DNA from 4 places in the Rathayibacter sp. VKM Ac-2801 genome. Region 1 is predicted to be linked to each of the others. Evidence: predicted binding sites of a transcription regulator. Region 1 holds the regulator's gene; each other region holds the start of a gene.

Region 1 (7,348 bases):
AGGACGGAGTCGCCGAGCGCGACGGCCTCGGCGCCCGCCTCCGCGAGCAGCCGCAACTCCTCCGGAGCGATGCCGCCCTCGGGCCCGACGACGAGCACCAGATCGCGTCCGTCGGGGACCACCTGGGAGAGCCGCGCCTGCGCCGAGGGCTCGAGGACCAGCACGCGCGCGGTCGCGGCGCGCGCGACGAGACCGCGCACCTGCTCGAGCGGCGCGACCTCGGGAACCCAGGGGCGCAGCGACTGCTTGCTCGCCTCGCGAACGATGGCGCGCCAGCGCTCCCGCCCCTTCTCCTCCTTCGGGCCCGACCACCGCGAGATCGACCGCGCGGCCTGCCACGGGACGACCTCGTCCACCCCGAGCTCGGTCGCCGCCTGCACGGCGAGCTCGTCGCGGTCGCCCTTCGCGAGCGCCTGGACGAGGACCAGGCGCGGGGACGGCACCGGGGACTCCTGCACCGACTCCACGACCAGCGCCACCCGCGCCGGCTCCGCGCTCTCGACGAGGGCGGTCGCGACGAGCCCGCGCCCGTCGCCGACCCGGACGCTCTCGCCCGCGCGGATCCGGCTGACGGTCGCGGCGTGCCGGGCCTCCGCGCCGGTGAGCGCGAGCCGGCCCCCGACGACGAAGCCGTCGGAGTCCAGCGACTCGTCGATGTAGTGGTGCGCCACGGGCTCAGCCCAGGAAGCGGTCGCGGAGCTTGGAGAACAGGCCCTGCTGGAAGTGGGTCAGCGCGGGCTTCTGCGGCTTGTAGTGCTTCGCCAGCTCCTGGACCAGCTCCCGCTCGCGGTGGCCCAGCTTCGTCGGGGTGACGACCTGGATGCCGATGCGGAGGTCGCCGCGTCCGCTGCCGCGCAGACGCGTGACTCCGCGACCCTTGATCGTGACGATCTCGGTGCTCTGCGTGCCCGGCTTGATCTCGATCTCGATGTCGCCGTCGAGCGCCTTGAGCGACGCCGTGGAGCCGAGGATCGCGTCCGTCATCTGCACCTCGAGGGTGCAGAGCAGGTCGTCGCCGTTGCGGCTGAAGACGTCGTGGTGCTTGACCTTGATCTCGAGGTACAGGTCGCCGTTGGGGCCGCCGGCCGGGCCGACCTCGCCGCTGCCGGGCATCTGCAGGCGCAGGCCCGTGTCGACTCCCGCGGGGACGTCGACGGGGATGGTGCGGCGGGCGCGGACGCGTCCCTGGCCCTGGCAGGTGGAGCAGGGGGTCGCGATGACGGTGCCGTAGCCGCGGCAGGTGCCGCAGGGGCTCGCCGTCATCACGTTGCCCAGGAGCGAGCGGACCGTGCGCTGGATCTGGCCGGAGCCGTGGCAGATGTCGCAGGTCACCGGCGAGGTGCCGGGCTGGCAGCACGAGCCCTGGCACGTCTCGCAGAGCACCGCCGTGTCGACCTCGAGGTCGCGGTGGGCGCCGAAGATGACCTCGTCGAGCGAGACCTCCACGCGCAGCAGGGCGTCCTGACCGCGCTCGCGGCGGGAGCGCGGTCCGCGGGACGAGCCCTGCGCGCCCTGGCCGAAGAAGGTCTCGAAGATGTCGCCGAACCCGCCGAAGCCCTGGCCTCCGCCGCCGAACCCCTCCTGGGGCCCGCGGTCGTACTGCGCCCGCTGCTGAGCGTCGCTCAGGACGTCGTAGGCGTGCGTGACGAGCTTGAAGCGCTCGGAGGCGTCCGCGCTCGGGTTGACGTCGGGGTGCAGCTCGCGGGCGAGTCGGCGGTACGCCTTCTTGATCTCGTCGGCGGAGGCGTCGCGGTCGACGCCCAGCACTTCGTAGTGATCGGCCACAGGTGGCTTCGTCCTTCGTTCGTGGGTCGGTGGGCCGGGCGCGGCGCACCGGGGGAACCGGCGGGGGCCGGGAGGTCGGGCCTACTCCTCGCCGAGGAGGCGGGAGAGGTAGCGGGCGACGGCGCGCACCGCGGTGATGTTGCCGGAGTAGTCCATCCGGATCGGTCCGAGCACGCCCAGGCGCGAGATCTGGCCGCCCGCGGTGTTGTAGCCGCTCGTGAGGACCGAGGTCTCCTGCAGCCCGAACGGGGCGTTCTCGCGGCCGATGCGCACCGAGATGCCCCGGGGATCCGGAGTCATCTCGGCGAAGAGCCGCAGGAGCTCCACCTGCTCCTCGATCGCCTCGAGCACCGGGTAGATGCTGCCCGAGAAGTCCTCCTCGGTGCGGACGAGGTTCGCGGCGCCGGCCATGACCAGGCGGTCCTGCCGATTGGCGCCGACCTGCTCGAGCAGGGTCTGCACGATCGGCGTCAGCACCTGCCGCCGCTCGGGGCTGAAGCGCTCCGCGACGGAGCCGAGCGTCTCGGCCGCCTGCTGGAGCCCCAGGCCGAGCACGGCCGTGTTGAGCTTCGCGCGGATCTCGCCGAGGAGCGCGTCGTCCACGTCCTCCGGGGTCTCGAGCACGCGCTGGTCGACCCGGCCCGTGTCGGTGATCAGCACCGACAGGAGGCGGCGGGGCGCGAGGGCGACGAGCTCCACGTGGCGCAGCCGCGCGGCTCCGAACGACGGGTACTGCACGAGCGCGACGCTGTTGGTGAGCTGCGAGAGCAGGCGGACGGTCTTGACCAGCACCTCGTCGAGGTCCGGGCTCTGTCCGAGGAACGTCTCGATCGCCTGGCGCTGCGCGGAGGTGAGCGGGCGCAGGTCGGCCAGCTGGTCGACGAAGAGGCGGTAGCCCTTGTCGGTCGGCACGCGTCCGGAGGAGGTGTGCGGAGCCGCGATCAGCTCCTCCTCCTCGAGCTGGGCCATCTCGTTGCGGATGGTGGCGGCCGAGACGCCGAACGCGTGGCGCTCGACGATCGACTTGGAGCCCACCGGCTCCCGGTTCGCCACGTAGTCCTGCACGATCACGCGCAGGACCTGGAGACCGCGCTCCGTCACCATACGACCGACCTCCCGCCGGACTCCGAGTGCCCGCGGGCACGACCGTCTGCGGCGCTGACGCCGCGCGGAGCCTGGCACTCCGCAACTCTGAGTGCCAATCATAACCGGGAGGCAGACCGCCAGGCGGGGTTGCGCGGGGATCGGCCGGGGTGCACTCCTGCAGGGCCTCGGGGAGGAGCCCCGTCATCCCCGAGGAGGAGGTCCCGCGCGGCCCGGTGCGCGGGGGGTCGCCTCATGCCACGATGGACGCCGAGTGCACGGGGGAAGCCCGTCGCCGCCGCCGGAACGGAGACCATCATGTCGGCCACCCCTCCCCCGCCCCCCGTCTACGGGACCCCGGCTCCGCCGCTGAACCCGGCCGACGAGAAGACCTGGGCGATCGTCACGCACGTGACCGGCATCTTCTTCAGCTTCCTGCCCTCGCTGATCGTCTTCCTGGTCTTCAAGGGGCGCGGACCGTTCCTCGAGGCGCACGCCAAGACGGCCCTCAACTTCCACCTGACGACGCTGATCGCCTACGTCGCCGGGACGATCCTGTCCTTCGTGCTCGTCGGCTTCATCGTGTTCCTGGTCGTGCCGATCCTGGTGATCGTCTTCGCGATCATCGCCTCGGTGCGCGCCAGCGCGGGCGAGTACTACACGTACCCGCTCAGCATCCCGTTCTTCAAGTAGCCGCGGCACCGGGGCGGCCGTTCGCGGGCCGCCCCGGGACCCGGCCTCAGCCGTCGGTGAGCCGGCGCACGACCGCGTCGGCCAGCAGACGGCCGCGCAGGGTCAGCACGATCCGCCCGCGGAGCGCCGCCCGGCCGTCGACGAGGCCGTCGGCGATGAGCCCCGCCACCTCGCTGCGCCGAGCGGCGTCGATCGAGTCGATCGGCAGCCCGTCCGCCAGGCGCGAGCGCAGCAGCACGTCCTCCACCCGCCGCGTGCCCGCGTCGAGGGTCTCGCGCCCGGCAGCGGGCGAGGCTCCGGTGCTCAGCCGGTCGGCGTAGGCCGCCGGGTGCTTCACGTTCCACCAGCGCACGCCCCCGACGTGGCTGTGCGCGCCGGGACCGACGCCCCACCAGTCGTGGCCGAGCCAGTACGAGAGGTTGTGCCGGGAGCGGTGCGCGTCGTCGCGCGCCCAGTTGCTGACCTCGTACCAGGAGTACCCGGCCGCGGCCAGGCGCGCGTCGGCGAGCTCGTACATGTCGGCGGTGAGGTCGTCGTCGGGGGTCGCGACCTCGCCGCGGCGGATCTGCCGGGCGAGCTTCGTGCCGTCCTCCACGATCAGGGCGTAGGCCGAGAGGTGGTCCGGCCGGTTGGCCAGCGCGGAGTCGAGCGACCGCTCCCAGTCGGCCAGGGACTCCCCCGGCGTGCCGTAGATGAGGTCGAGGCTGACCTGCAGGCCGGCCTCCCGCGCCCACTCGACCACGAGCGGGACCCGCTCCGGGTCGTGGGTGCGCTCCAGCGTGGCGAGGACGTGCGGCACGGCCGACTGCATGCCGAAGCTGACTCGGGTGAATCCCGCCTCGGCCAGCGCGCCGAGGTAGGCGGCGTCGACGGAGTCGGGGTTCGCCTCGGTGGTGATCTCGGCGTCGGGCGCGACCCCGAAGTGGGTGCGGAGGCCGTCCAGCATCCGCACCAGGTCGCCGGCGGGCAGCAGCGTGGGCGTACCGCCGCCGAAGAAGACCGTGCGGGCGGGGCGCCGGGGCAGGCCCGCGCGCTCGAGCACCTCGGCGCCGAGAGCCATCTCGGTGATCGCCTCGTCGGCGTAGTCCTGCTGCTTCGCCCCGCGGAGCTCCGTCGCCGTGTAGGTGTTGAAGTCGCAGTACCCGCAGCGGACCCGGCAGAACGGCACGTGCACGTAGAGGCCGAGGTCGCGCTGCTCCACGCCGTCGACGACGGACGCGGGCAGTCCGCCGTCGAGCGGAGCAGGATCGGCGATCGGGAGGGCGCTCCCCACGTCAGCTGACGCGCGCCGGCAGCAGCGCGCGCAGGTACTTGGCGACCTGGCGCTTCTGCACGGCGCGCAGCAGCGGCGCGCCCAGGCGGTAGAGGCGGGTGGAGGGACGCGAGAAGACCCGGATGACGAGCCAGACCGAGTCGTCCGCGCGCTTCTCGACGACGAAGGACTCCTCGCCGCTCTCGGGGTGGCCCTCGAGAGTGCCGTAGGCGAAGCCGACCTGGTCGGGTTCGTCGACGACGTAGACCACGCGCACCGGGGCGTCGAAGACGCGGCCGAGCAGGGTCACACGGAGCACGGCGGTGACGCCGGCGGTGATGTAGGGGGTGCCGTCGGGGGCGAAGTGCTCCTCCGTCGGCCGGCTGACGAGGTCGATCGGGGTGCCCGCGGCGTCGAAGTTGACGCCGGTGTACTGCACGCCGCTGCCGCTGGTGATGTCGGTCACCTCGATGCCGCTGCCGCGCTGCACGCCCCAGGTCATCAGGGACGCGGTGGTGATGGCGAAGCGCTCGTCGCCCGAGCCGAGCCGGGCCTCGAAGCGCTCGGCCGTGAAGCCGTCCGGCGGGTACTCGAGCAGGTCGGGGGCCAGCGTGCCGCCGACGGCCGCGTAGGTGACCTGCGGCTGGCCCTCGAAGTTGGAGCGGCGGATGCTCACGTCCCGACCTTCTTCCCGGACTCCTCGAGCGCGGCGCGCGTCGAGTCCGCGCGCCGGGTGGTGCTGTCCATCCGACTCAGCGTATCCGACGCTCGCGGCGCGGAGCCGGGAGACGACGGAGGGCCCTCCCCGCCGGAGCGGGAGGAGGGCCCTCGTCGTGGTGCGGGTCGGCTCAGCTGCAGGGAGTCAGCTTCTGGACGGCCGGCGACAGGGTGCCGGTGCCGCCGAGGAGGACGACGCGCGTCGCTCCGCCGGCCTTGATGTCCTGCAGCACCTTGACCGGCACGCAGGTCGGGGGCACGGCGAAGAGGGGGCTCCCCGTGCGCCCGGCGGCCGCGGCTCCGGCCAGGGCGTCGGGGAAGTTCTCGCCGGTGGCCAGGAACACGGTCTTCGACCCGCGGGGGAAGGCCGCCCGGTTGAGCTGCTCCGAGGTGTCGTAGCGGTCGACTCCGCCGATGCGGGTCACGGCCGGTCCGGCCGGCACCGTGAGGGAGTTCTGGATGCCGGCGCTGACCGACAGCTCGGAGCCCGCGATGGTGAGCACCGGAGGCCGGAGCCCCCTCAGGATCCCGACGGTGGTCGGGTCGGCCGCCGGGAGGCCGCCGTTCACGAGGACGACGGGGGCGGAGTTCTTGCCCGCGGCGGCGGTGGCGCTGAGCGCGTCGGGGAACTTCTCGCCGGTCGCGAGCCAGGCCCCCTTCGGCGAGCCGCCTCCGAAGGCGCTCTCGATGATCTTCCGCGACGTGTCGTAGCGGTCGGTGCCTCCGAGGCGGAAGACCCTCCCGTTCGCGTACTGGCCGAGGTCGGTGGCGAGGGCGTCGCTGACGCTGAGGTCGGAGCCGACGACGACGATCCGCTGGGGCTTGAGACGGGTGAGCTCGTCGCGGACGACCTGGCTCACCGAGTCGCGGTCGACCAGGAGGAGCGGGCCGCCCTGCTTCGCGGCGGCGGGACCAGCGCTGAGCGCGTCGGGGAAGTTCGCGCCGGTGGCGATGTAGACGACGGGCACGCCGGGGGTGTCGAAGGTCGCCTTCGAGATCTCGACGGCGGTGCCCTGGCGGTCGGTGCCCGCGAGGCGGACGACCTCGGGGCCGGTGCCCGAGGTCGGCGTCGGGGTGGGGGTGGTCGTCGACGGGACGACGCGCAGCGGCGCGCGCACGATGACGCCGGTGCCGGCCGGCTGCTCGCCGCCACGGCTGAGTCCCTTCACCTCGACGGACGGGGCTCCGAGCGGCGACGTGTCGCTGAAGTTGAGGTAGCGGTCGAAGAACTCCTGGGTCGGCCGGATCGCGACGCCTCGTCCGTCCTCCACGACCGTGGGGGCGGCCTTCAGGCGGCCGCCGTCGTCCGTGCCGACCGTGGCGCTGAGGCCCGCGAGGTCGAAGAAGCCGGGAACGCCGGAGTCGAGGACGATGACGTCGCCCGCGCCGGCCTCGGTGACGGTGCCGCCGCCGGCCCAGAATTCGCCGCCGGCGCGATCGGAGGAGGTGGACGTCGACAGGTCGAGGTCGGCCTCCGTGGATCCGCTCGCAGCAGCCACGGCGAGGGTGGCGGAGAGGCCGAGGACGAAGCCTGTCCGGTCGACGCCGGCCGGAGCGTAGGCGTCGGCCGCCTCGTCCTCGACGCCGTTCAGGCGGAGCGAGAGCGAGGTGCCGCCGAAGGAGCCGGCGGCGCGCCCGATCGGGATGTCGATCGAATTGGTGGCGGTGTCGACGACGGATTCGCCGCTCGCGAGGTCCGTCGCGGTGCTGCCCAGCTGCCACTCCACGACCCGGTAGCCGGGGTGCGACCACTCGGTGAAGGTGTCGGGTGCGGTGGAGTCGGGCAGCTCGACGGTCAGCGTGGTCGCGTCTCCGGGC
Region 2 (7,348 bases), 490 kb from region 1:
CTCCGGTGGGGTCGCCGCCCGCGGCGACCGGGTTCTTCTCGGGCTTGTCGGCGACGACGGCCTCCGTGGTGAGGAAGAGACCGGCGATCGACGCCGCGTTCTGCAGAGCGGAGCGCGTGACCTTGACCGGGTCGATGATGCCCGCGGCGATGAGGTCGACGTACTCGCCGGTCGCGGCGTTGAGGCCGTGTCCGGTGGGCAGCTCGCGGACCTTCGCAGCGACGACGCCGGGCTCCATGCCCGCGTTGAGGGCGATCTGCTTGAGCGGGGCGTCGATGGCGACCTTGACGATGTTCGCGCCGGTCGCCTCGTCTCCGACGAGCTCGAGCTTCTCGAAGGCGAGCTTGCCGGCCTGGATGAGGGCGACGCCACCACCGGCGACGATGCCCTCCTCGACGGCGGCCTTCGCGTTGCGCACGGCGTCCTCGATGCGGTGCTTGCGCTCCTTGAGCTCGACCTCGGTCGCCGCTCCGGCCTTGATGACCGCGACGCCGCCCGCGAGCTTCGCGAGGCGCTCCTGGAGCTTCTCGCGGTCGTAGTCGCTGTCGGTGTTCTCGATCTCGCCGCGGATCTGCGCGACGCGGCCGGCGATGGCCTCGGCGTCGCCGGCACCCTCGACGATCGTGGTCTCGTCCTTGGTGATGACGACCTTGCGGGCCGAGCCGAGCAGGTCGAGGGTGACGTTCTCGAGCTTGAGGCCGACCTCCTCGGAGATGACCTGGCCGCCGGTGAGGATCGCGATGTCCTGGAGCTGCGCCTTGCGACGGTCGCCGAAGCCGGGAGCCTTGACGGCGACCGACTTGAAGATGCCGCGGATCTTGTTGACGACCAGGGTCGCCAGCGCCTCACCGTCGACGTCCTCGGCGATGATCAGCAGCTGCTTGCCCGCCTGGATCACCTTGTCGACGACGGGGAGCAGGTCCTTGATGTTCGAGACCTTGGAGTTGACGATGAGGATGTAGGGGTCCTCGAACACCGCCTCCTGGCGGTCGGGGTCGGTCACGAAGTACTGCGACAGGTAGCCCTTGTCGAAGCGCATGCCCTCGGTGAGCTCGAGCTCGGTGCCGAAGGTGTTCGACTCCTCGACGGTGACGACGCCCTCCTTGCCGACCTTGTCGATCGCCTCGGCGATGATGGCGCCGATCTCGGGGTCCGCGGCGGAGATGGAGGCGGTCGCCGCGATCTCCTCCTTGGTCTCGATCGCCTTCGCGCCGGCGATGAGCTCGGCGGTGACGGCCTTGACGGCCTTCTCGATGCCCTTCTTGAGGCTGATCGGGTCGGCGCCGGCCGCGACGTTGCGCAGGCCCTCGCGGACGAGCGCCTGAGCGAGGACGGTCGCGGTGGTGGTTCCGTCGCCGGCGACGTCGTCGGTCTTCTTGGCGACCTCCTTGACGAGCTCGGCGCCGATCTTCTCGTACGGCTCGTCGAGCTCGATCTCCTTGGCGATGGAGACGCCGTCGTTCGTGATGGTGGGAGCGCCCCACTTCTTCTCGAGGACGACGTTGCGGCCGCGCGGGCCGAGGGTCACCTTGACCGCGTCGGCCAGAGTGTTGAGTCCACGCTCGAGGCCGCGGCGGGCTTCTTCGTCAAAAGCAATGATCTTGGCCATGTGTGTTTCTCGTCCCTCCCGGACGTCGTGAAATGTCTGTGCTGGCACTCGACCGGAGCGAGTGCCAAGGTCGATTCTGGCACTCGCGGTGGACGAGTGCAAGCGACCGGCACGCGCTCCGACACGAAGGAGCCGCCGCCCGCACGAGGCGGACGACGGCTCCCGGGAGGCTCGGCGGTCAGGCCGGGCGGACCGATTCGGCCTGGGGGCCCTTCGACCCCGTGCCGACCTCGAACGCGACCTGCTGCCCCTCCTCGAGGACCTTGTACCCCGACATGTCGATCGCGGAGTAGTGGACGAAGACGTCCTGTCCGCCGCCGTCGACCGTGATGAAGCCGTAGCCCTTCTCAGCGTTGAACCACTTGACGGTTCCGTTCGCCATCTCTGTACTCCCCAGTGCTGTGATGCCCGCGGCACGAGCGATGTGCTGGTGCCTGGTCAGGAATACTAATCCGACGATCGGGCCCGGAAGGGGCTCGGAAGGGCCTCGCGGTGAAGAGTTGCCCGGGATTCAACACGGAGGAAACGTGCCCGTAACAGAGGGCCCCGATCAGCCCTGCTCGGAGGCGTAATCGGCCCCCAGGACCACGACGACGGAGCCCGTCTCGACGAAGTCCTGAGAGAGCAGGACGGTCCCCGTTCCGAGCGAGTCGACCAGGCCGCGCGCGGCGCCCTCGAGAGCCGGGTCGGTGTAGTAGACGGTCGTCGCCGCGATGTCCTCGGTGTTCGCGTTCGCGACGGTCGGGACGCTCCAGCCGGCCGTCGTCAGGGCGTCGCCGGCGCTGGCGGCGAGTCCGACGGTGGCGGTGCCGTTGAGGACGGCGACAGCGAGATCGGGATCGAGCGTCGCGGCGGCGGTCGGAGTCGCCTCGGCGGTCGCGGTGGCCGGGGTGAAGACGTCCGTGAACTGCACCCGGTCGTCGATGACCAGCAGCCCGATGAAGCCGAGCAGGACGATGACTCCGGTGGCGAGCGCGGCCCACGCCAGCGCGACGGCACGGGCGTGAGGGGCCGGCGGCCGGCGGTGGGCGCCGACGCGCGCCTCCGTCGCCGGGATCTCGTCGAAGCGGTCTCTCGGGTGCGTGTTCGACATCGGGGGTACGGCCGGCCTTCCGTTGGTGGACTCGAGCAGCTCGTCTACTCGAGGCGCCCGAGGCGTCGCGAGGCGCGGGCGCCGGCGCGCTGGTCGCGGATGCGCTGCAGCCGCGTGACGAGCATCGGGTCGTGCGCGAGGGCGGCCGGAGAGGCGAGCACCGCGCTGAGCACCTGATAGTAGCGGGCGGCCGAAAGTCCGAACTGGGAGCGGATCGCGTCGTCCTTGTCTCCGGAACGGGCGGTCCACTCGCGCTCGAAGGCGAGCACCCGCAGCTCGCGCTCGGACAGACCGGTGCCCGGCCTCGGGTCCGTCGTCCTGCTCATCCCCCCAGGGTAGGCAGGCGCGCCGCCACCGCCGGGGAGGCGCTCCGGAAGCGGAACGACCGCGCCGCAGTGTCACGGCGGAGAGTCTCCTCCACAGCCCGCGGAGGCGGAATGGAGCCGTCGTCCCGGGGGTTGGACCAGGTGGAGGGGCGCGACCGCCCCCGTACACTGACGAGGATTCCTAGGGAGACCCATGTCGTCGTATTCCGTGAACAAGACCGACGCCGAGTGGCGTGAGGAGCTCGACCGCGACCAGTACGCGGTCCTGCGCGAGGCGGCCACCGAGCGTCCGTGGACCGGCGAGCTGCTCGACGAGCACCGCTCCGGCCTCTACACCTGTGCCGCCTGCAGCGCCGAGCTCTTCAAGAGCGGCACCAAGTTCGACTCCGGCTGCGGCTGGCCGAGCTTCTACGAGTCCGTGAACCCGGACGCGGTCCAGCTGATCGAGGACAGCACCCTCGGCATGGTCCGCACCGAGGTCCGTTGCGCGAACTGCGGATCCCACCTGGGACACGTCTTCCCCGACGGGTTCGGCACGCCCACCGGCGATCGCTACTGCATGAACTCGATCGCCCTGAACTTCCAGGCCGAGGGCGAGTGACCGTGTCCTCCTCCCCCGTCCTCGAGGCCGTCCTCGCGCGCCGTTCGCGCTCGAAGGTGACGCCGGAGGCTCCGGGGCACGACGAGATCGCGGCGTTCGTCTCGGCGGCGTCGCGCCTCGCCGATCACAGCTCGCTGCGCCCGTGGCGGGTCATCGAGATCCGCGGCGCCGCCCGCGACCGGGTCGGCCGCAGCTTCGCGGTCGCCTCGGGGGCGAAGAAGGACCCCCGGAAATACATCGAGAAGACGCACCGCGCCTCCCTGCTGCTGGCCGTCGTGGTCAGCGTCAAGAAGTCGAAGGTGCCGGCTTGGGAGCAGGAGGCCGTCGCCTCGGGCGTCGCCCATCTCCTGAGCCTCCTGCTCGACGAGGCGGGCTGGGGCGTCTTCTGGCGCACCGGTTCCTACACGCGCGACAAGGCCGTGCGGAAGGCGCACCGCCTCGAGAAGGGCGAGGAGCTGCTCGGCTGGCTCTACGTCGGCCGTCCCGACGGGAAGATCGGCGGCCCGAAGCGCCCCGCACCCGCCGAGCGGCATCTCACCGTCCTCGAGCCGTGAGCCCCGGCGGGCCCCCGATCCGAGCGGATCCTGGGCCCGCGATAGGGTGGCCGGGTGCGCGAGCGCACCTGCCGACGTGGCGCAATTGGTAGCGCACCCGACTTGTAATCGGGCGGTTACGGGTTCAAGTCCCGTCGTCGGCTCAGGAACGGAGAAGGCCCCGACCGCTGCGTGCGGTCGGGGCCTTCTGCATGTGCGGGGATCAGCCCGCGGCGGCCGGGGTCGGCTCGGAGGAGGCCGGAGCCTCGGTGGAGACCGGGGCGTCGCCGGGCGCCGGAGTCCCGGTCGAGGCGGGGGTCTCGGTCGAGGCGGGCGTCTCGGTCGGCGCCGGGGTCTCGGAGGAGAAGGGCGCGGGAGTCGCCGACGAGTACGAGTCGGCGGCGGCGGAGAGCACGAAGGAGCTGAACGCGTCCGGGTCGGTCAGCGAGCCCGAGTACGCCTCGCCGTTGACCAGGACGGTCGGGGTGCCGGTGACGGCGGGCACGTCCGTGCCGGGCAGCGGACCGGAGGTGGCGCGCTCGGTCGCGGCGCGCACCCAGCTCACGAAGCTCTGGTCGTCGATGCAGGTGTCGACAGCCGCCGTGTCCTCGACGCCGGCCTGAGAGGCGTAGTCCTTCAGCTGGTCGTCCGTGAGTCCGTCGGTCCCCTCCGCGGGCTGGTTGGCGAAGAGCAGGGAGTTGAAGTCGAAGAAGGAGTCGGGCGAGCGGTCCGCGACGCAAGCGGCGGCATTGGCCGAGCGCTCCGAGTACTTGGTGCCGTTGGAGCGGGTCGTGAGGATGGCGATCGGGTGGATCTCGACCGTCGCGGCGCCGCTGGTCACCCACTCCTTGATCTGGTCGCCGTTGGTCTTCTCGAACTGGCCGCAGTAGGGGCAGAGGTAGTCGAGGTAGACCCGGATGTCGACCGTGCCGGCCGAGGTGTCGAGCGCGCTGGGGGTGGGCGTCCCGTCGGCGGCGACGGCGCCGCTCGTCTGCGCGACCATGTTCTCGCCGATGACCACGCCGTCGCTCGCCATGTTCGCCGGGCCGGGGCCCGCGGGGCGGATGCTCGAGGTGACGGCGAAGACCACGATGACGACGACCGCGATCACGACGGCGGCGAGCCCGCCCTGCAGGGCGAAGCGGCTCACGCGGTCGCGGCGCTTCTGCTGCTCGCGCAGGCGGCGCGCCTTCTCTCGGGCGGCCTCTCGTCGCTGGTTCTTCGAGAGACGGTCGTTGGCTCCGCCGGTGGTCATGACAAGAACGCTCCGAATGAGAGAGGGGGAAGAGGAGGCCGCCTGGCGCGACTCGCCGGAATCCTACGCGCGAGCCCTGGGAAACCTCCAAACGACGGATACGCAGTGCCCGACCGGCGGCTGTCGGGCCGTGGCATACTGTGACGGTTGGTCGGAGTCGCCCACGCGATGATGACCATCACTTCCATTCACTCGGATCGTCCGGCACGTACCTGCCGGTGAAGGAGCAAGAACAATGGCGTCCGTAACTTTCGACCACGCGTCCCGCGTCTACCCCGGGGCCACTCGCGCCTCCGTCGACAAGCTCAACCTCGAGGTGGGCGACGGCGAGTTCCTCGTCCTCGTCGGCCCTTCCGGCTGCGGCAAGTCCACGTCACTGCGCATGCTCGCCGGCCTCGAAGAGGTCAACGAGGGCCGCATCCTCATCGGCGACCGCAACGTCACGGACGTTCCGCCGAAGGACCGCGACATCGCGATGGTCTTCCAGAACTACGCGCTGTACCCGCACATGTCCGTCGCCGAGAACATGGGCTTCGCGCTCAAGATCGCCGGCGTGAACAAGGACGAGCGCGCCGCGCGGGTCCTCGAGGCCGCGAAGATGCTGGACCTCGAGCCCTACCTCAACCGCAAGCCGAAGGCGCTCTCCGGTGGCCAGCGCCAGCGCGTAGCGATGGGCCGCGCCATCGTCCGCAAGCCCCAGGTCTTCCTCATGGACGAGCCGCTGTCGAACCTCGACGCCAAGCTCCGCGTGTCCACCCGCACCCAGATCGGCACGCTGCAGCGCCGCCTGGGCATCACCACGGTCTACGTCACCCACGACCAGACCGAGGCCCTCACCATGGGCGACCGCATCGCGGTCCTCAAGGACGGCCTCCTCCAGCAGGTCGGCTCGCCCCGCGACCTGTACGAGAACCCGAACAACGTCTTCGTGGCCGGCTTCATCGGCTCGCCCGCGATGAACCTGTTCCACGCGGACGTCACCGACGGCGGCGTCAAGTTCGGCGACACCGTCCTCCCGATCGCCCGCGAGGCGCTCGCGAAGACGAGCCAGAAGGTCGTCACGCTCGGCGTGCGCCCCGAGGACGTCACCGTCTCGACCCAGCCCGGCGGACTGCCGATCGAGGTCGACCTCATCGAGGAGCTCGGCTCGGACGGCTACCTCTACGGCCACACCGAGGTCGAGGGCCGCCGCACCGACATCGTCGCGCGCGTCGACGGCCGCGTGCACCCCACCGCGGGCGACCGCGTGTACGTGACCGCGAACCACCGCGTGCACATCTTCGACGCGGAGTCGGGCGAGCGCCTCTCCTGAGCCTCCTCCTGCACCGCACGCTGCCGCCGTCCCCTCCAGGGCGGCGGCAGCGTCGTCTGCGGCTCCCCCACCGTCCGACACGCGACACGAACGGCGCACCATGTCCGGCTCCCTGAACATCACCTCGGCCACCGTCGACCCGGCCCTGCTCGACCTGCCGTGGAACCTGCGGCTCGACGACTGGCCCGACGAGTACATCGCCGCTCTGCCGAAGGGCATCTCGCGGCACACGGTCCGCTTCGCGCACCTCTCCGGCCACGTCGTCGCCGTCAAGGAGACGACCGCCGAGATGTCGCGGCGCGAGTACGAGATGCTGAAGACGCTGCAGCGCCTCGACGTGCCGTGCGTGGTGCCGGGTGCCGTGATCACGAACCGCACCGACGACGAGGGCGAGGCCCTGCCCGCGGTGCTGGTGACCCGTCACCTCAAGTTCTCGCTCCCCTACCGGGCGCTGTTCTCCCAGACGCTGCGGCCGGACACGGCGACCCGCCTGGTCGACGCGCTGGCGCTCCTCCTCGTCCGGCTGCACGTGATCGGCTTCTTCTGGGGCGACGTGTCGCTCTCGAACACCCTCTTCCGGCGCGATGCCGGCGCCTTCGCCGCCTACCTGGTGGACGCG
Region 3 (7,348 bases), 550 kb from region 1:
TGGAGTCGATGACCGGCATCCGCGCCGTGCAGACCTTCCGCACGCAGAAGCGCAACGAGTCCGTCTTCGGCGGGGTCGTCGAGCAGTACCGGCTCGCCTACAAGCGCGTCTTCGGGGTGTTCGGCACCTTCGACCCCGGGCTCGTGCTGATCGGCAACGTCACGGTCGCCGTGGTGCTGTTCATCGGCGGCGTCCGCGTGCTCGACGGCGGGCTCGAGATCGGCGCGCTGCTGGCGGTCCTGCTCTACACCCGGCGCTTCTTCGACCCGGTGCAGGAGATGGCGATGTTCTACAACTCCTACCAATCGGCGGCCGCCGCGCTCGAGAAGATCTCGGGCGTGCTGGCCGAGGAGCCGAGCGTCCCGGATCCGGCCCGACCGGTCGACCTGCGCCAGGCGCGGGGCCGGCTCGGCTTCGAGGGCGTCCGCTTCGCCTACACCGCCGACCGCGAGGTGCTGCCCCGCCTCGACCTCGACATCCCCGCGGGGCAGACCATCGCCCTCGTCGGGTCCACCGGCGCCGGCAAGACGACGCTCGCCAAGCTGATCTCGCGCTTCTACGACCCGAGCGACGGCGTGGTGACTCTCGACGGGGTGGACCTGCGGCAGCTGCACCCGAAGGACCTGCGGCGCGCGATCGTGATGGTCACCCAGGAGGCGTACCTCTTCTCCGGATCCGTCGCCGACAACATCGCGATCGGGCGGCCGACCGCGTCCTATGACGAGATCGTCCGTGCCGCGCAGGCGGTCGGCGCGCACGAGTTCATCCAGGCGCTGCCGGACGGCTACGACACCGACGTGAACAAGCGCGGCGGCCGCGTCTCGGCCGGTCAGCGCCAGCTGATCTCGTTCGCCCGTGCGTTCCTGGCCGACCCGGCGGTGCTGATCCTGGACGAGGCGACCTCCTCGCTCGACATCCCGAGCGAGCGCCTGGTGCAGCAGGGCCTGCAGACGCTCCTGGCGGACCGCACGGCGGTCATCATCGCGCACCGCCTCTCGACGGTCGCGATCGCCGACCGGGTGCTGGTGATGGAGCACGGCCGCATCGTCGAGGACGGCACCCCGGAGGCGCTCATCGCCGGCGAGGGCCGCTTCGCCACCCTGCACGCCGCCTGGCGGGACTCGCTCGTCTGATCGGACGGCGCGGGGCGGGTGCGGTCTGCAGGCGTTCGTGCCGTCTGCAGGCACCCGTGCGATCTGCAGGTGTTCGCGCCGTCTGCAGGCACCCGTGCGATCTGCAGGCACCTGTGCCGTCTGCAGGGCTGGGTGCGATCTGCAGGGGATTTCGGCGAGAAGGCCGATTCCGCCGCGGAAGTCGGCCGGGAGGTCGAGCATCTCCTGCAGACGGCACGGCGATCCCCTGCAGACAGCCCTGGAGCCTGCACATCGCACCTGAGCCTGCAGACGGCACGGCGAACTCCTGCACATCGCACCGGAGCCTGCAGACGGCACGGTGAACTCCTGCAGATCGCACTGGAACCTGCAGATCGCACCGGAGCCTGCAGATCGCACGAGTCGGCGGCGGGCGCCGCAGGGAAGCGCGGAGAATCAGGGGCGCCAGCGGGCGGTGCGGACGTCCACTCGATAGCCGGTCGGAGTGACGACGAGGGGCGTGCCCTCGCGCTCGTACTCGAGGCGGGCGCGCTCCTCGTGGCCGAGCGGAGGCGCACCACTGGAGCGCACGACGCGCCACCAGGCCGCTTCCGAGCCGTAGCGGGCCATCACCGTGCCGACCGCCCGGGACGCCCGCGAGCCGAGGAGCGCGGCGATCTCGCCGTAGGCCATCACTCGCCCGGGCGGGATGGAGTCGACCACGTCGAGGACCGCGGAGACGAAGTCGACCGGGTCCGGCGGGTCCGGCACCGCAGCGGTCGGCCCCGGTGCGGCGGAGTCGCTCCACGAACCCCCGCTCCACGAACCCCCGGCCCGCGAACCCCCGGCCCGCGGACCTCCCGCGCTCAGAGCGTCAGCGCCCCGATGTTCTCGCCGTACTGCGTCTCGCCGACGACCTCGAAGCCGATCCAGCGGAAGAACTGCTCCGGGCCGTCCTCGCCGGACTCCCAGATCACCGTGAGGGTGTCGAAGCCGCGGGCGCGGGCCTCGTCGGCGGTGGCGCGGACGGCGAAGGTGCCCACGCCGCGGCCCTGCTTCGCCGCGTCGATGTTGATGCGCCAGATGCAGCTGCGGAACTCCTCCGCCGCCTCCGGGTCGAAGTGCGCGTGGATGAAGCCGACCAGCTCATCACCGTCCATCACGGCCCGCTGCCAGGAGGCGCCCGGGTCGATCACCGCGGCGGCGGCGGAGTAGGAGACCGGCGCGATGAACTGCTCCTGGCCGGGTTTGAGGCTCAGACCGTTCACGGCGGAGATGTTCGAGGCGGACAGCTCTTCCAGGCGGAGGTCACTCATGCCGTCACTGTACCGGCGGCGCAGGACGGCGGGCATCCTCCTGTCGGGCGACGCGCACCGGCCGTCGGGCGGACCGAGGAGAACTGTCTCGACATCGAGACAGTTCGGGCCTCGGGTAGGCTGGCGGAGGCCATCCGGAGCGGTGCAGAGCCGCCCGTCCCGCACAGGTGCGGGGTCATCGACACCATGGGAGAGCAATGTCCAAGATCAAGGTTGAGGGAACGGTCGTCGAGCTCGACGGCGACGAGATGACGCGCATCATCTGGCAGAAGATCAAGGACACCCTCATCCACCCGTACCTCGACGTGAACCTCGAGTACTACGACCTCGGCATCGAGTACCGCGACGAGACGGACGACCAGGTCACGATCGACGCGGCGCACGCCATCCAGAAGCACGGCGTCGGCGTGAAGTGCGCGACCATCACCCCCGACGAGGCTCGCGTCGAGGAGTTCGGCCTGAAGAAGATGTGGAAGTCGCCCAACGGCACGATCCGCAACATCCTCGGCGGCGTGATCTTCCGCGAGCCGATCATCATCTCGAACATCCCGCGCCTCGTCCCCGGCTGGAACAAGCCGATCATCATCGGCCGCCACGCGTTCGGCGACCAGTACCGCGCCACCGACTTCGTCTTCAAGGGCAAGGGCACGCTGACGGTCGAGTTCACGCCCGAGGACGGCTCGGAGCCCATGAAGTTCGAGGTCTACAAGGCCCCGGACGACGGCATCGCGCAGGTCCAGTACAACCAGGACGCGTCGATCCGCGACTTCGCCCGCTCGTCGCTCAACTACGGCCTCTCGCGCAACTACCCGGTCTACCTCTCGACCAAGAACACGATCCTCAAGGCCTACGACGGCCGCTTCAAGGACATCTTCGAGGAGATCTTCGAGACCGAGTTCAAGGAGCGCTTCGACGCCGCGGGCCTCACCTACGAGCACCGCCTCATCGACGACATGGTCGCCTCGGCCATGAAGTGGGAGGGCGGCTACGTCTGGGCCTGCAAGAACTACGACGGCGACGTCCAGTCCGACACCGTCGCGCAGGGCTTCGGCTCGCTGGGTCTGATGACCTCCGTGCTCTCCACGCCCGACGGCAGCGTCGTCGAGGCGGAGGCGGCGCACGGCACCGTCACGCGCCACTACCGCCAGCACCAGGCCGGCAAGCCCACCTCGACGAACCCGATCGCCTCGATCTACGCCTGGACGCGCGGCCTCGCGCACCGCGGCAAGCTCGACGGCAACCAGGAGCTCATCGACTTCTCGCTCACCCTGGAGGACGTGGTCATCAAGACCGTCGAGTCCGGGAAGATGACGAAGGACCTCGCTCTGCTCGTCGGCCCCGAGCAGGGCTGGCAGACGACCGAGGAGTTCCTCGCGACCCTCGACGAGAACCTGAAGGCCCGCATGTCGGCCTGATCTCCGGCTCCCGCAGACGCGTTCGGCCCGCACGGATCCTCGGATCCTGCGGGCCGGACTCGTCTCCGGGCTCGGCGGCCGGCCCCGCGCCCGTGGCCGACATGTCAGAGCGCCCGGGCGAGCTCCTCCATCGCGTGGAGCGGATCGGGTCCCGACGGCATCAGCACGACGCTCGACGCGCCGGCCTCGTGCAGCAGGGCGATGCGGCGGCGAGCGTCCCCGGGAGTGCCCACGACGGCCAGCTGGTCGACCCAGGCGTCGGGCAGGTCGCGGACGAAGGCGGCGCGGTCGGCGCTCGCGGCTCGCAGGCGGGCGAAGTCCTCGGCGAAGGGGAGCGGCTCGATGTGCGGCGCCCAGTCCGGTTCGCCGATCCACTCGAGGCCGGGCCGGACCGCGTCGCGCGCAGCGGCCGCGTCGTCGTCCACGGCGGCCACGTTGTAGGCCACGATCCGCCCGGTGCCGCCGAGGTGGCCGCGGGCCGCCGCGAGGTACTCCGGAGTGACGGGCTCGGCCAGGACGGCCCCATCGGCGATCCGGCCCGCGAGCGCCAGCGACTTCGGTCCGCGGACGCCGGCCAGCAGCGGCGGTACGACGGTGGGCGGCGACTCCAGGACGAGGCCGTCCACGTGCACGTAGCGGCCGGAGCGGTCGGTGCGCTCGCCCGAGAGCAGCGAGCGGATCGCGTCGAACTGCTCCTCGAGCAGGGTGAGCGGGCTCCGGGGCCAGACGCCGAGGCCGCGCATCCACTGCGGCATGCCGTGGCCGATGCCGGCGTGGACGCGGCCGGGGAACAGCTCGGCGAGGGTGCCGAGCTCCATCGCGGTGAAGGCCGCCGTGCGGACGGCGGCGGGCAGGATGCCGATGCCGACGACGATCCGCTCGGTGGCGGCGAGCACCGCGCCGGCCTGGGCGATGCCGCCACGGAAGCCGAGGTCCTCGACCACCCAGAGCTCGTCGAAGCCGAGCTCCTCGGCGCGGCGGGCGTAGCCGAGCACCTCGGAGGCGGGGAGGTCGCGGGGGAGCAGGACGCCGACGGCGGTGTCGGAGGAGGAGGCGCGCATCCGGCCAGCGTAGGGCGTGCCGGACAGGCGGAGGGCCCGCCCGCACGATCGCGGACGGGCCCTCCGTCGTCGTCCTACTCGGCGGGCGCCTCGCCGATCCGCACCTGCTCGGGGCGGGCGGTCGAGACGACCTCGATGCGGCGGGGGCGCGCCTTCTCGCTGACCGGGATGGTCACCGAGAGCACGCCGTTGTCGTAGGACGCGGAGATGCGCTCGGTGTCGACGCCCTGGCCGAGGCTCAGCTGGCGGACGAAGGTCGCCGACTGGCGCTCCCGGGTGATCCAGGTGACGTCGTCGCCGCTCGCGACGGTGCGCTGGGCGCGGATGGTGAGGAGCTGCCCGTCGACGTCGACGTCGACGGATCCCGGGTCGATGCCGGGGAGGTCGGCGGTGAGGACGTAGTGGTCGCCGTCCCGGTACAGGTCGATCGGCATCCGGCGGGGCCCCTGCCCGGAGCCGAGGAGGGCGGTGGCGAGGCGGTCCAGCTCGCGGACGGGGTCGTAGGTGACAGCCATGAGATCACTCCATTCAGTCGTGCAACGAAGAGTTCCAAGAGTTGAGCCGACCCGGCTCAACGCCAGCAATTTAGCACTCGGGGAGCGGGAGTGCCAACGCCGAGGGCCGCCTCGGCGTCAACTTCGTTACCTGTTCGTAACAAAGCTGGGCAATCGAGTTCGTAGGGTCGTTTCTGTGTGGAAACCGATCCGGTTCCCAGCGAATGTGAGTAAGGACATCGATTGCCGATCCACCTGTCCCACCGACCACCTGTCCGCCGCGCTGAGAGGCGCATCCTCGCGGGCCTCGCCGTCCTCGGAGTCGCCGCGACCGCGGCCTTCGCCACCACCGGCGCCAGCGCCGCCCCTCTCGCCGGCAGCGCCTCGCTCGTCGGCGGGCTCTCCGTCGGCCAGAGCTTCGACGACGGCGACTACGTCGTCACCCTCGTCGAGCCCTCCGCGGCCACCTACCAGGGCAGCGACGCCCGCTTCGCCCGCACCGCACCCGTCGACGGTGCGCAGCTGCAGGCCGCCTCGGCTCCGGTGGAGGACTACTCCGCCCACCTCGAGCAGCGCCAGGAGGACGTCGCCTCCGCGGTCGACGCCGCCATCGGCTACCACTACACCGTCGCCCTCAACGGCTTCTCCGCGACCCTCTCGGGCGAGCAGGCGGGCGAGCTCGCGAGCCGCCGCGACGTCGCCGAGGTCCGCAAGGTCGAGAACCTGAAGCTCGACCGCGCCGCGCAGTCCTCGCCGCTCGCCGCGGCCGCCGCCGGCATCCCGGTGCCCGACACCGGACAGCAGCGCTCCACCGACTTCCTCGGCCTCGAGGGCGAGAACGGCGTCTGGCAGAAGCTGGGCGGCATCGACAAGGCGGGCGAGGGCGTCGTCGTCGGCGTCATCGACTCCGGCATCGCGCCCGAGAACCCCTCCTTCGCAGGCGCGCCCCTGGCGACCTCGCCCGGAGCGGCCCCCTACACGGACGGCACCACCACCTCCTTCGCGAAGTCGGACGGCGGGACCTTCGTCGGCTCCTGCTCGCCGGGGCTCCCCGCCTCCGAGCAGTGGGACGGCGACGAGTGCAACCAGAAGCTCATCGGCGCACGCTGGTTCCTCGCGGACGAGGAGGTCGGCTCGACGGACAACCCCGAGTACCGCTCCCCGCGCGACGCCGACGGGCACGGCTCGCACACCGCGAGCACGGCAGCCGGCAACAACGGCGTCGAGGCGAGCGTCGACGGCTACGACTACGGGAAGATCTCCGGAGTCGCCCCGGCCGCGAAGGTCGCCGCGTACAAGGTCTGCTGGAACGGACCCGACGAGGGCACCGACGACGACGACTTCTGCTCCGGTGCGGGCATCCTCGCGGCCATCGACGCCGCGACCAAGGACGGCGTCGACGTCATCAACTTCTCGATCGGCGGCGGCTCGGCCACCTCGACCCTGACCGCGATCGACGAGGCGTTCCTCAACGCCGCCGCCGCCGGCGTCTTCGTCGCGGCCTCGGCCGGCAACTCCGGTGCGGGCGCCTCGACGCTCGACCACGCGTCGCCCTGGTACACCACGGTCGCCGCGTCCTCCATCCCGACCTACACCGCGACCGCCACCCTCGGTGACGGCCAGAAGTTCGTCGGAGGATCCATCTCGGTCCACGAGGACGTCACCGGACCGCTGGTGAACAGCGCCGACGTCGTCAGCTCGGGCGCCGAGAGCCCCGCCATCTGCGAGACCGGCACCCTCGACCCCGACAAGGTGAAGGGCAAGGTCGTCGCCTGCACCGCAGGCGTCACCGCTCGCGTCTCCAAGTCGGCCGAGGTCGAGCGGGCCGGCGGCATCGGCATGCTGCTGCTCAACCCGACCCCGAACGCCCTGCACGTCGACGACCACTCGGTCCCGAGCATCCAGATCGACTCGCAGGCCTACCAGGCGATCACGACCTACGCCGGCACCGCCGGTGCGACCGTGACCCTC
Region 4 (7,348 bases), 600 kb from region 1:
TCGGGCCGGAGAGGCCGTCGTAGTCGATGTCCTCGCCGTCGGCGATCAGCTTCGCGCAGTCGGCGAAGGTCGTGCACTTGGTGCCGCCCTCCGAGACCGACATGAGGTTGTCGCGGATGGTCGCACCGTCCGTCGCCTTGCCCTGGAGCGCGGCGAGAGCGGTCAGGACCGTCGCGTCGTACGACTCCGGCGCGTAGCTGAACACGGTCAGCGCGTCGTTGCCCTGCGACTCGACGAGCGACTGCAGCTTGCCCTGGAAGTCCTCGGACGCCTGGACGCCGGGGTTGGTGAACTGAGCGCCGGCGATGTCGACGTTCGTGTCGGACTCGCCGATGACGCCGTAGTTGCCGTCCGTGCCGTAGAGCTTCGAGAAGTCGAAGCCCTTGGCCGAGAGCTGCTCCGCGATGGTCTTGATCTCGTCGAACGAGATGACGACCAGCGCGTCGGGATTCGGGGCGAGGACCGAGGTCAGCGCCGAGTTGAAGTCGGTCGAGGCCGGCTCGAAGATCTCCTCGGCCGCGACGGACGCTCCGCCCGCCTCGAGGGTCTCCTTGATGTTCTTCTCGAGGCCGGTGCCGTACGCGTCGTTCATGTACAGGATCGAGACGTTGGTCTTGCCGTCGCCGAGGATCTTGTTGCCGAGGATGCGGCCCTGGAGCACGTCCGAGGGAGCGGTGCGCCAGTAGTAGCCGTCGTCGTCGTAGGTCGTGAAGTCCGGCGAGGTGTTGGCCGGCGAGATCTGGACGACGCCCGCCTGGGTCACCTGGTCGATGAAGGTCTTCGAGACGCCCGAGGACGCCGCGCCGATGATGGCGGAGACGTTGTCGGCGATGAGGGACGTGGCCGACTGCGTCGCGATGTCGGTCGTGGTGTCGCCCGAGTCCTTCTGCTCCACGTCGATCGTGATGCCGGCCTTGGCGTCGTTGATGTCGACGACCGCCTGGTCGACGCCCGCGATCTCGGGCGGGCCGAGGACGGCGAGGGTGCCGGTCTGGGGGAGGATCGTGCCGATCTTCAGGGACAGGTCGCCCGAGCCGCTGTCGCCGCCCGATCCGCTGTCGCCGCCGCCGGCGCAGCCGGCGAGGACGAGAGCGCTGGCGCCCAGAATGGCGACGCCGCCGAGGGTTGCCCGGAGGGACCGCGCGCGGGCCGAGCCGGCCTTCGCGTAAACGCCCATGTTGCTCCTTGAGAGGTGTGTGTCAGTGGGAGCGGCGCCGGTGGCAACCGCTCGGCCAACCTAACCTCCGAAGCACCCGTGAACAATACAGGGGTGTTACCAATACGTTTCGCGACCGGATCGTTACCTTTCCGCTGTCGCGCCGCGCCAGGACGACGCGTTCCGCAGATCAGACGGAGGATCGGCGCCGTCGGCGCTCCGCAGCGACGAGGTCGCCTGAGAAGATCGCCAGGGCGGCCCACACCAGCGCGAAGCCGATCCAGCGCTCGAGCGGCATCTCCTCGTGGAGGACGAAGGCCCCGACGAGGAACTGCAGGAACGGCGTCAGGTACTGCACGAAGCCGACGATCGAGAGCGGGAGGCGCCGGGCGGCACCCGCGAACAGGAGCAGCGGGACGGCCGTGACGATGCCGGCCGAGGCGAGGATCAGGGCGTGCCCCGTCCCCTCCGTCGTCAGGGTCAGCCCCACCGTGGAGCCGACGACCGCCAGCTGCACGACGGCGAGCGGCGTCAGCCAGAGCGTCTCGAGGGTCAGCCCGCCGACCGCGTCCAACGTGCCGCCGACCCGGCTCTTCACCAGGCCGTAGAGGCCGAAGGAGAAGGCGAGGGCGAGCGAGATCCACGGGAAGGATCCGTAGCCCACGGCGATGACCAGCACGGCGACGGCGCTGACACCCATCGCGGCCCACTGCAGGGGCCGGAGGCGCTCGCGCAGCACCAGGACGCCCAGCAGCACCGTGACCAGCGGGTTCATGAAGTAGCCCAGGGCCGCCTCGATGACGTGACCCGTGGTCGTGGCGATCACGTAGACCTGCCAGTTGACGTAGATGAGCACGCCGGCGATCGCCATCACGCCGAGCAGGCGGGGGCGGCGCAGCAGCGCGCCGAAGGAGCGCCAGCCGCGGAGGACCGTGAGCAGGATCACGCAGAAAACGAGCGAGAAGAGGACCCGGAAGGCGACGATCTCGAACGGCGAGGCCGGCGCCATCGCGATGAAGTAGAGGGGCATCGCGCCCCAGAGCAGGTAGGCCGAGAACGCGAAGAGCAGCCCCGTGCCGGACATCCCGCCCGGGCGTCCTGCGGCTCCGAGAGCCTCCACTCCTTCGCCGACGGGCACGTCCGAGGGGGACGGCGAGACGGACTCGGCAGGGGTGCGGGAGCTGGTCACTCCCCCGATGCTACGCAGGCGCGGGGTGGGGGAATGGCCCTCCACCGGTCGGATCAGGCCACTGGTCGCGAGGAGGACCGGGAACGACGGAAGGGCCCGCCGACCGAGGTCGACGGGCCCTTCCGAGTGGTGCTGCCTAGCGGACGACGACCGCGAGGACGTCGCGAGCGGAGAGGACCAGCAGGTCCTCGCCACCGAACTTGACCTCGGTTCCGCCGTACTTGGAGTAGATCACCTTGTCGCCGACGGCGACGTCGAGCGGCACGCGGTTGCCGTTGTCGTCGATGCGACCGGGTCCGACGGCGACGACCTCGCCCTCCTGCGGCTTCTCCTTGGCGGTATCGGGGATGACGAGACCGGAAGCGGTCACCTGCTCCGCCTCGACCTGCTTGATGACGATGCGATCTTCGAGCGGCTTGATGGACACCGACACGGTTGACCTCTTTCTTGACGACGATGTGGGCGGAACGCGGTTCTGGCACACACGCTCCGAGAGTGCTAGATCCATCGTAGGGGCTCCGCTGGCACTCGTGCAATCAGAGTGCCAAGCAGGGCGGCGGACCCGCCCGAGGCCGTGGCCTACCATGGCCGGATGCGACGCGACGAGCTGGTCGAGCTCCTCTCCCCCGAGGGCCTCCGGCTCCTCGACTCCCTCGACGGCTACCGGTCCGACGACCTGGTGCGGGCCGTGGCTCGCCTGCGAGCGGCCGGCCACTCCCCCGTCCTCGTCGCGGCGGTGCTGACCCAGGCGAGGCTCCGGCAGAAGGCGGAGGCGAAGTTCGGCGAGTTCGCCCGCTCGATGCTCTTCACGGACGCGGGGCTCGAGCAGGCGACCCGGCTGCGCGTCGCCGCTCTGCACGCCGGCCGGTTCGCCGCCGCGGGAGCGGTGCGCGTCGCCGACCTCGGCAGCGGGATCGGCGGCGACGCCCTCGCGATGGCCGCGATCGACCTGGCGGTCACCGCCGTCGAAGCCGACGAGGTCACCGCGACGCTGGCCAGCTTCAACCTCGCCCCGTTCCCCGCGGCGAGCGCCGTGCACTCGACGGCCGAGGCCTTCGACCTCGACGGCTTCGACGCCGTCTACCTGGACCCCGCGCGCCGCACGGCCGGCCACCGCGAGACCCGCCGGCTCGACGATCCGGACGACTACTCCCCCTCGCTCGACTTCGCGTTCGGCCTGGCCGAGCACCGTCCGGTGGGCGTGAAGGTGGGCCCGGGCTTCGACCGCGAGCGCCTGCCGCGGGACGCCGAGGCGCAGTGGGTCTCCGTCGACGGCGAGCTGGTCGAGACCGGGCTCTGGTTCGGCGCCCTCGCGCGCCCGGGCGTGCGCCGTTCCGCTCTGCTGCTCGGCGCGGCCGGCTCCTCCGAGCTCACCGCGGCGGGCGACAGCGAGGACGAGGAGGTCGGCCCCCTCGGCGCGTTCGTGCACGAGCCGGACGGCTCCGCGATCCGCGCTCGTCTCCTCGGCGAGCTCGCGCGCTCCAGCGGCTCGCGGATGCTCTCGCCCGGCATCGCGTACCTGACCGGCGACGACGCGGCCGCCTCCCCCTTCCTCCGCAGCTTCCGGGTCCTCGCCGAGCTGCCGCTGGACGAGCGCACGCTGGCGAAGGAGCTGCGCACCCGCGGCATCGGCGTGCTCGAGATCAAGAAGCGCGGGGTGGACGTCGACCCCGCCCGCTTCCGCAAGCGCCTGGGCCTCTCCGGCACCGGCAGCGCGGTGCTGATCCTGACGCGGATCGCCGGGCGCCACCGCGCCCTGCTCGCGGAGCGCGTCGACCGGTCCGCGCCGGCTCAGTAGCCGGAGGTGCCGGCGGCGAGGGCCACCACCACGAACACGATGAAGACCGCCAGGTAGATCAGCGAGACGGCGATGCCGGCGAACCCGGTGATGATCGCGGTCAGCGCGAACCCGCGCGCGGCCGGCTCGCGGCGGCGTCCGAGGAAGCCGAGCACGACGGCCGGAGCCGACAGCAGGAAGCCGAAGCCGGCGGCGAAGAGAGTGATGACCAGGCCGACGATGCCGAGGATCATTCCGACGAGGCTCAGCGTGCGCGGGACGACGGGCGCCGGTGCGGCCGCGTAGGCGGCGGGGTGGCCGGGCGCAGAGGAATAGGCGGACGCCGAGGGGTACGCGGGCGGGGGCGGCGGCGACCCGTAGGCCGGCGGCGCGGAGTCCGCGAGCGGCGCTGACGGCTGCGACGCGGCCGAGGGCGGAGCGGGCGGAGCCGGCGGAACGGGCGGAGCCGGCGGGACCGGCACGGAGCCGTGCTGCTCGTCGGAGCCGGGGCCGGGACGGGTGCTGTCGTCGCTCATGGCGCGAGTCTAGCCAGCACCCGCGCGGCGGCGGGGGCCTCCGCCGCGTCAGGCGGGCAGGTATCCGCCGTCGCGAAGGTCGCCGACGAAGGCCGTCCAGGCGAGGTAGGCGATCACCGCGAGGACGATCGCGAGGTAGCCCAGCACGAAGCCGGCCACCGCTGGGCCGCGGCCGCGCTGTCCGGAGCGTCCGGCCTGGGCGAAGCCGATGTGGCCGAGGACGATGGCGGCGGGAGCCAGGCCCAGCAGCCCGCAGACCAGAGCCGCGACCGCGAGCGGGTTCATCGGCGGGCGGCGGGGCGGCAGCCCGGGGTAGGGATCGGCGACGGCCGTCGGCGGCGGGTAGGCCGCCGACGGCTCGCCGAGCGGAGGGGCGAACGGCGCGGGCGCCGGTCCGGTCTGCGGTCCGGGCGCGGTCTCGTCGGTCACGGTGTCCTCCTGGTGGTGCGGGCGCCCCCGAGCCTCGGGGGCGTGTCGATCAGTACCCGGTCGTGGGCATGGTCGCCGCGATCGAGAAGAGAGCGACGAACGAGATGATGGTGATGATGATCGCGACGAAGCCGATGATGACGGCGGCGAGGGCGAGACCGCGGCCCTTCTCCCCGGTGCGCTTGATCTGCGACAGGGCGATGAAGCCCAGCACGATGCCCACGATGGAGACGAAGAACGAGGCGATGAAGCCGATGATCGCCAGGATGTTGTAGCGGTCGGACGCGGGCGTGTACGGAGTGGTCATGGAATCCCCCAGGGTCAGGAACGAGCGGATGCGGCCAAGAGTGGCAGTGGCACGATCCGCCTGTCAAAAAGCTGGACGGCGCTTGCGCGCCCCGGCCACCGCCCGGTAGACGCCTCAGCGGACCTGGATCTCGGTGACCGGGAGGGTCGAGTCGGCGCCGAAGCCGAGTCCCGACGGGGGATGCCCCGCCTCGATCAGCTGCGCCGCCAGCGCGGCGATCATCGCGCCGTTGTCGGTGCAGAGCGAGAGCGCCGGGATCCGCAGGGTCACTCCGGCCGTCGCGCACCGCTCCTCCGCCAGCGCGCGCACCCGGGCGTTGGCGACCACGCCGCCGCCGAGCAGGAGGCGCGGCACGCCCCGGTCGCGGCACGCGGCGAGCGCCTTCGTGAGCAGGACGTCGGCGACCGCCTCGCGGAAGCTCGCCGCGACGTCGGCCACGGGCACCTCCTCCCCCGCGTCCTGGCGCTTCTCGACCCAGCGGGCGACCGCGGTCTTCAGCCCCGAGAACGAGAAGTCGTAGCGGTGGCGCTCGAGGTCCTTCGGCAGGCTGAGCCCGCGGGGGAAGCGGATGGCCTTCGGGTCCCCGTCCGCGGCCACCCGGTCGATCTGCGGTCCGCCCGGATAGGGCAGGCCCAGGACGCGCGCCACCTTGTCGAAGGCCTCGCCGGCGGCGTCGTCGATGGTCTCGCCGAGCAGCTCGACGTCCGACACCAGATCGCGCACGTGCAGGAGCGAGGTGTGCCCGCCCGAGACCAGCAGCGCGATCGTCGGCACCTCGACGGGGCTGCCCTCGCTGCCGTCCGCGCGGAGGACGTCGGCTCCCACGTGGCCGACGAGGTGGTTGACGGCGTAGAGCGGCAGGCCGAGCGAGACGGCGAGCGCCTTCGCCGCTCCGACGCCGACCATGAGGGCGCCCGAGAGCCCCGGCCCGCTGGTGACCGCGATCGCGTCCAGGTCGCCGAGCGCGACACCGGCCTCGGCGAGCGCGGCGTGCAGGGCGGGCTCGAGCGCCTCCAGGTGCGCCCGGGCCGCCACCTCGGGCACGACGCCGCCGTAGCGGGCGTGCTCCTCCATCGAGGAGGCGATGGTGTTCGAGAGCAGCGTCGTGCCGCGGACGATGCCGATCCCCGTCTCGTCGCAGCTGGTCTCGATGCCGAGGACGAGGGGTCCGGTGCTCACGGGGTCTCCTGGGTCGGGGTCGGCGGCAGGCGCATCACGATCGCGTCCACTCCGTCGGGCTGGTAGTAGGCGGGGCGGACGCCGATCTCCTCGAAGCCCTCCGAGCGGTAGAGGGTCTGCGCGGCGGGGTTGTCGGCGCGGACCTCGAGGAAGACCTCGCGGGCGCCGCGCTCGCGGGCCGCCTCGAGCAGCGCCCGCAGCAGCCGGCGGCCGAGGCCCGTGCGGCGGACCCGGGCGACGACCGCGATCGTCTGCACGTCGCCCTCGTGGGCGCCGACGGGGCAGAGGAGCCCGGCGTAGCCGACCACCTCGCCGTCCTGCTCGGCGACCAGGTAGCGGGTGTGGCGGCTGCGGATCTCCTCCGCCATCATCCCGCGCGACCAGGCGTCTCCGGCGAACTCGGACTCCTCGATCGCCATGACGGCGTCGAGGTCGTCCGCCTGCGCGTCGCGGAGCACCGCCTCGCTCATGCGGTCACCCGCTTGGGGCCGGCCGACAGCGTGACGTCCGGCGAGCGGAGGTAGAGGGGCTCGTCCGCGGCGCCGGGGCGGCCGGCCGCGCGAAGGCGGGCGGCCACGACTCCGAGCTCGCCAGCGGAGACCGACTCGGCCTCCAGGCGCGGGAGCTCCGGATGCGGGAGGGCCGGCGGCTTGTCCAGGCCGGGGCCGGCGAGGCGGACGGGGAGCCCCTGGTCGTCGAGCCCGTCGTAGGCGCTCCAGTACAGCTCTCGGCGGCGGGCGTCGGTGACGACGAGGAAGCCCGCGGCGCGCCCGTG

What was found. Region 1 encodes HrcA, which represses chaperone genes, less so after heat shock. Its sites were predicted from a motif close to TTNGCACTCGNNNNNNNCGAGTGCNAA; they were not measured.
Positions count from the first base shown of each region.
Region 2: the regulator HrcA is predicted to act here: its motif matches at 1,651-1,677, upstream of groL (chaperonin GroEL).
Region 3: the regulator HrcA is predicted to act here: its motif matches at 5,469-5,495, upstream of GSU45_RS12185 (Hsp20/alpha crystallin family protein).
Region 4: the regulator HrcA is predicted to act here: its motif matches at 2,867-2,893, upstream of groES (co-chaperone GroES).

Region 1 is NZ_CP047183.1:2,075,623-2,082,970, forward strand. It holds gene GSU45_RS09595 (16S rRNA (uracil(1498)-N(3))-methyltransferase) at 1-671, opposite strand, end outside; gene dnaJ (molecular chaperone DnaJ) at 676-1,785, opposite strand; gene hrcA (heat-inducible transcriptional repressor HrcA) at 1,867-2,889, opposite strand; gene GSU45_RS09610 (DUF4870 domain-containing protein) at 3,187-3,561, shown strand; gene hemW (radical SAM family heme chaperone HemW) at 3,608-4,834, opposite strand; gene GSU45_RS09620 (DUF1990 domain-containing protein) at 4,836-5,489, opposite strand; gene GSU45_RS09625 (cell wall-binding repeat-containing protein) at 5,662-7,348, opposite strand, start outside.
Region 2 is NZ_CP047183.1:2,567,749-2,575,096, forward strand. It holds gene groL (chaperonin GroEL) at 1-1,609, opposite strand, end outside; gene GSU45_RS11860 (cold-shock protein) at 1,788-1,991, opposite strand; gene GSU45_RS11865 (LytR C-terminal domain-containing protein) at 2,160-2,702, opposite strand; gene GSU45_RS11870 (DUF3263 domain-containing protein) at 2,747-3,028, opposite strand; gene msrB (peptide-methionine (R)-S-oxide reductase MsrB) at 3,222-3,629, shown strand; gene GSU45_RS11880 (nitroreductase family protein) at 3,626-4,183, shown strand; tRNA gene GSU45_RS11885 (tRNA-Thr) at 4,254-4,326, shown strand; gene GSU45_RS11890 (thioredoxin domain-containing protein) at 4,386-5,417, opposite strand; gene ugpC (sn-glycerol-3-phosphate ABC transporter ATP-binding protein UgpC) at 5,653-6,729, shown strand; gene GSU45_RS11900 (DUF4032 domain-containing protein) at 6,830-7,348, shown strand, end outside.
Region 3 is NZ_CP047183.1:2,627,171-2,634,518, reverse strand. It holds gene GSU45_RS12210 (ABC transporter ATP-binding protein) at 1-1,133, shown strand, start outside; gene GSU45_RS12205 (MGMT family protein) at 1,548-1,862, opposite strand; gene GSU45_RS12200 (GNAT family N-acetyltransferase) at 1,958-2,407, opposite strand; gene GSU45_RS12195 (NADP-dependent isocitrate dehydrogenase) at 2,605-3,822, shown strand; gene GSU45_RS12190 (LLM class flavin-dependent oxidoreductase) at 3,927-4,883, opposite strand; gene GSU45_RS12185 (Hsp20/alpha crystallin family protein) at 4,958-5,398, opposite strand; gene GSU45_RS12180 (S8 family serine peptidase) at 5,621-7,348, shown strand, end outside.
Region 4 is NZ_CP047183.1:2,674,569-2,681,916, forward strand. It holds gene GSU45_RS12380 (ABC transporter substrate-binding protein) at 1-1,177, opposite strand, end outside; gene rarD (EamA family transporter RarD) at 1,347-2,240, opposite strand; gene groES (co-chaperone GroES) at 2,482-2,778, opposite strand; gene GSU45_RS12395 (class I SAM-dependent methyltransferase) at 2,938-4,143, shown strand; gene GSU45_RS12400 (DUF4190 domain-containing protein) at 4,137-4,658, opposite strand; gene GSU45_RS12405 (DUF4190 domain-containing protein) at 4,707-5,087, opposite strand; gene GSU45_RS12410 (DUF4190 domain-containing protein) at 5,137-5,394, opposite strand; gene tsaD (tRNA (adenosine(37)-N6)-threonylcarbamoyltransferase complex transferase subunit TsaD) at 5,509-6,573, opposite strand; gene rimI (ribosomal protein S18-alanine N-acetyltransferase) at 6,570-7,043, opposite strand; gene tsaB (tRNA (adenosine(37)-N6)-threonylcarbamoyltransferase complex dimerization subunit type 1 TsaB) at 7,040-7,348, opposite strand, start outside.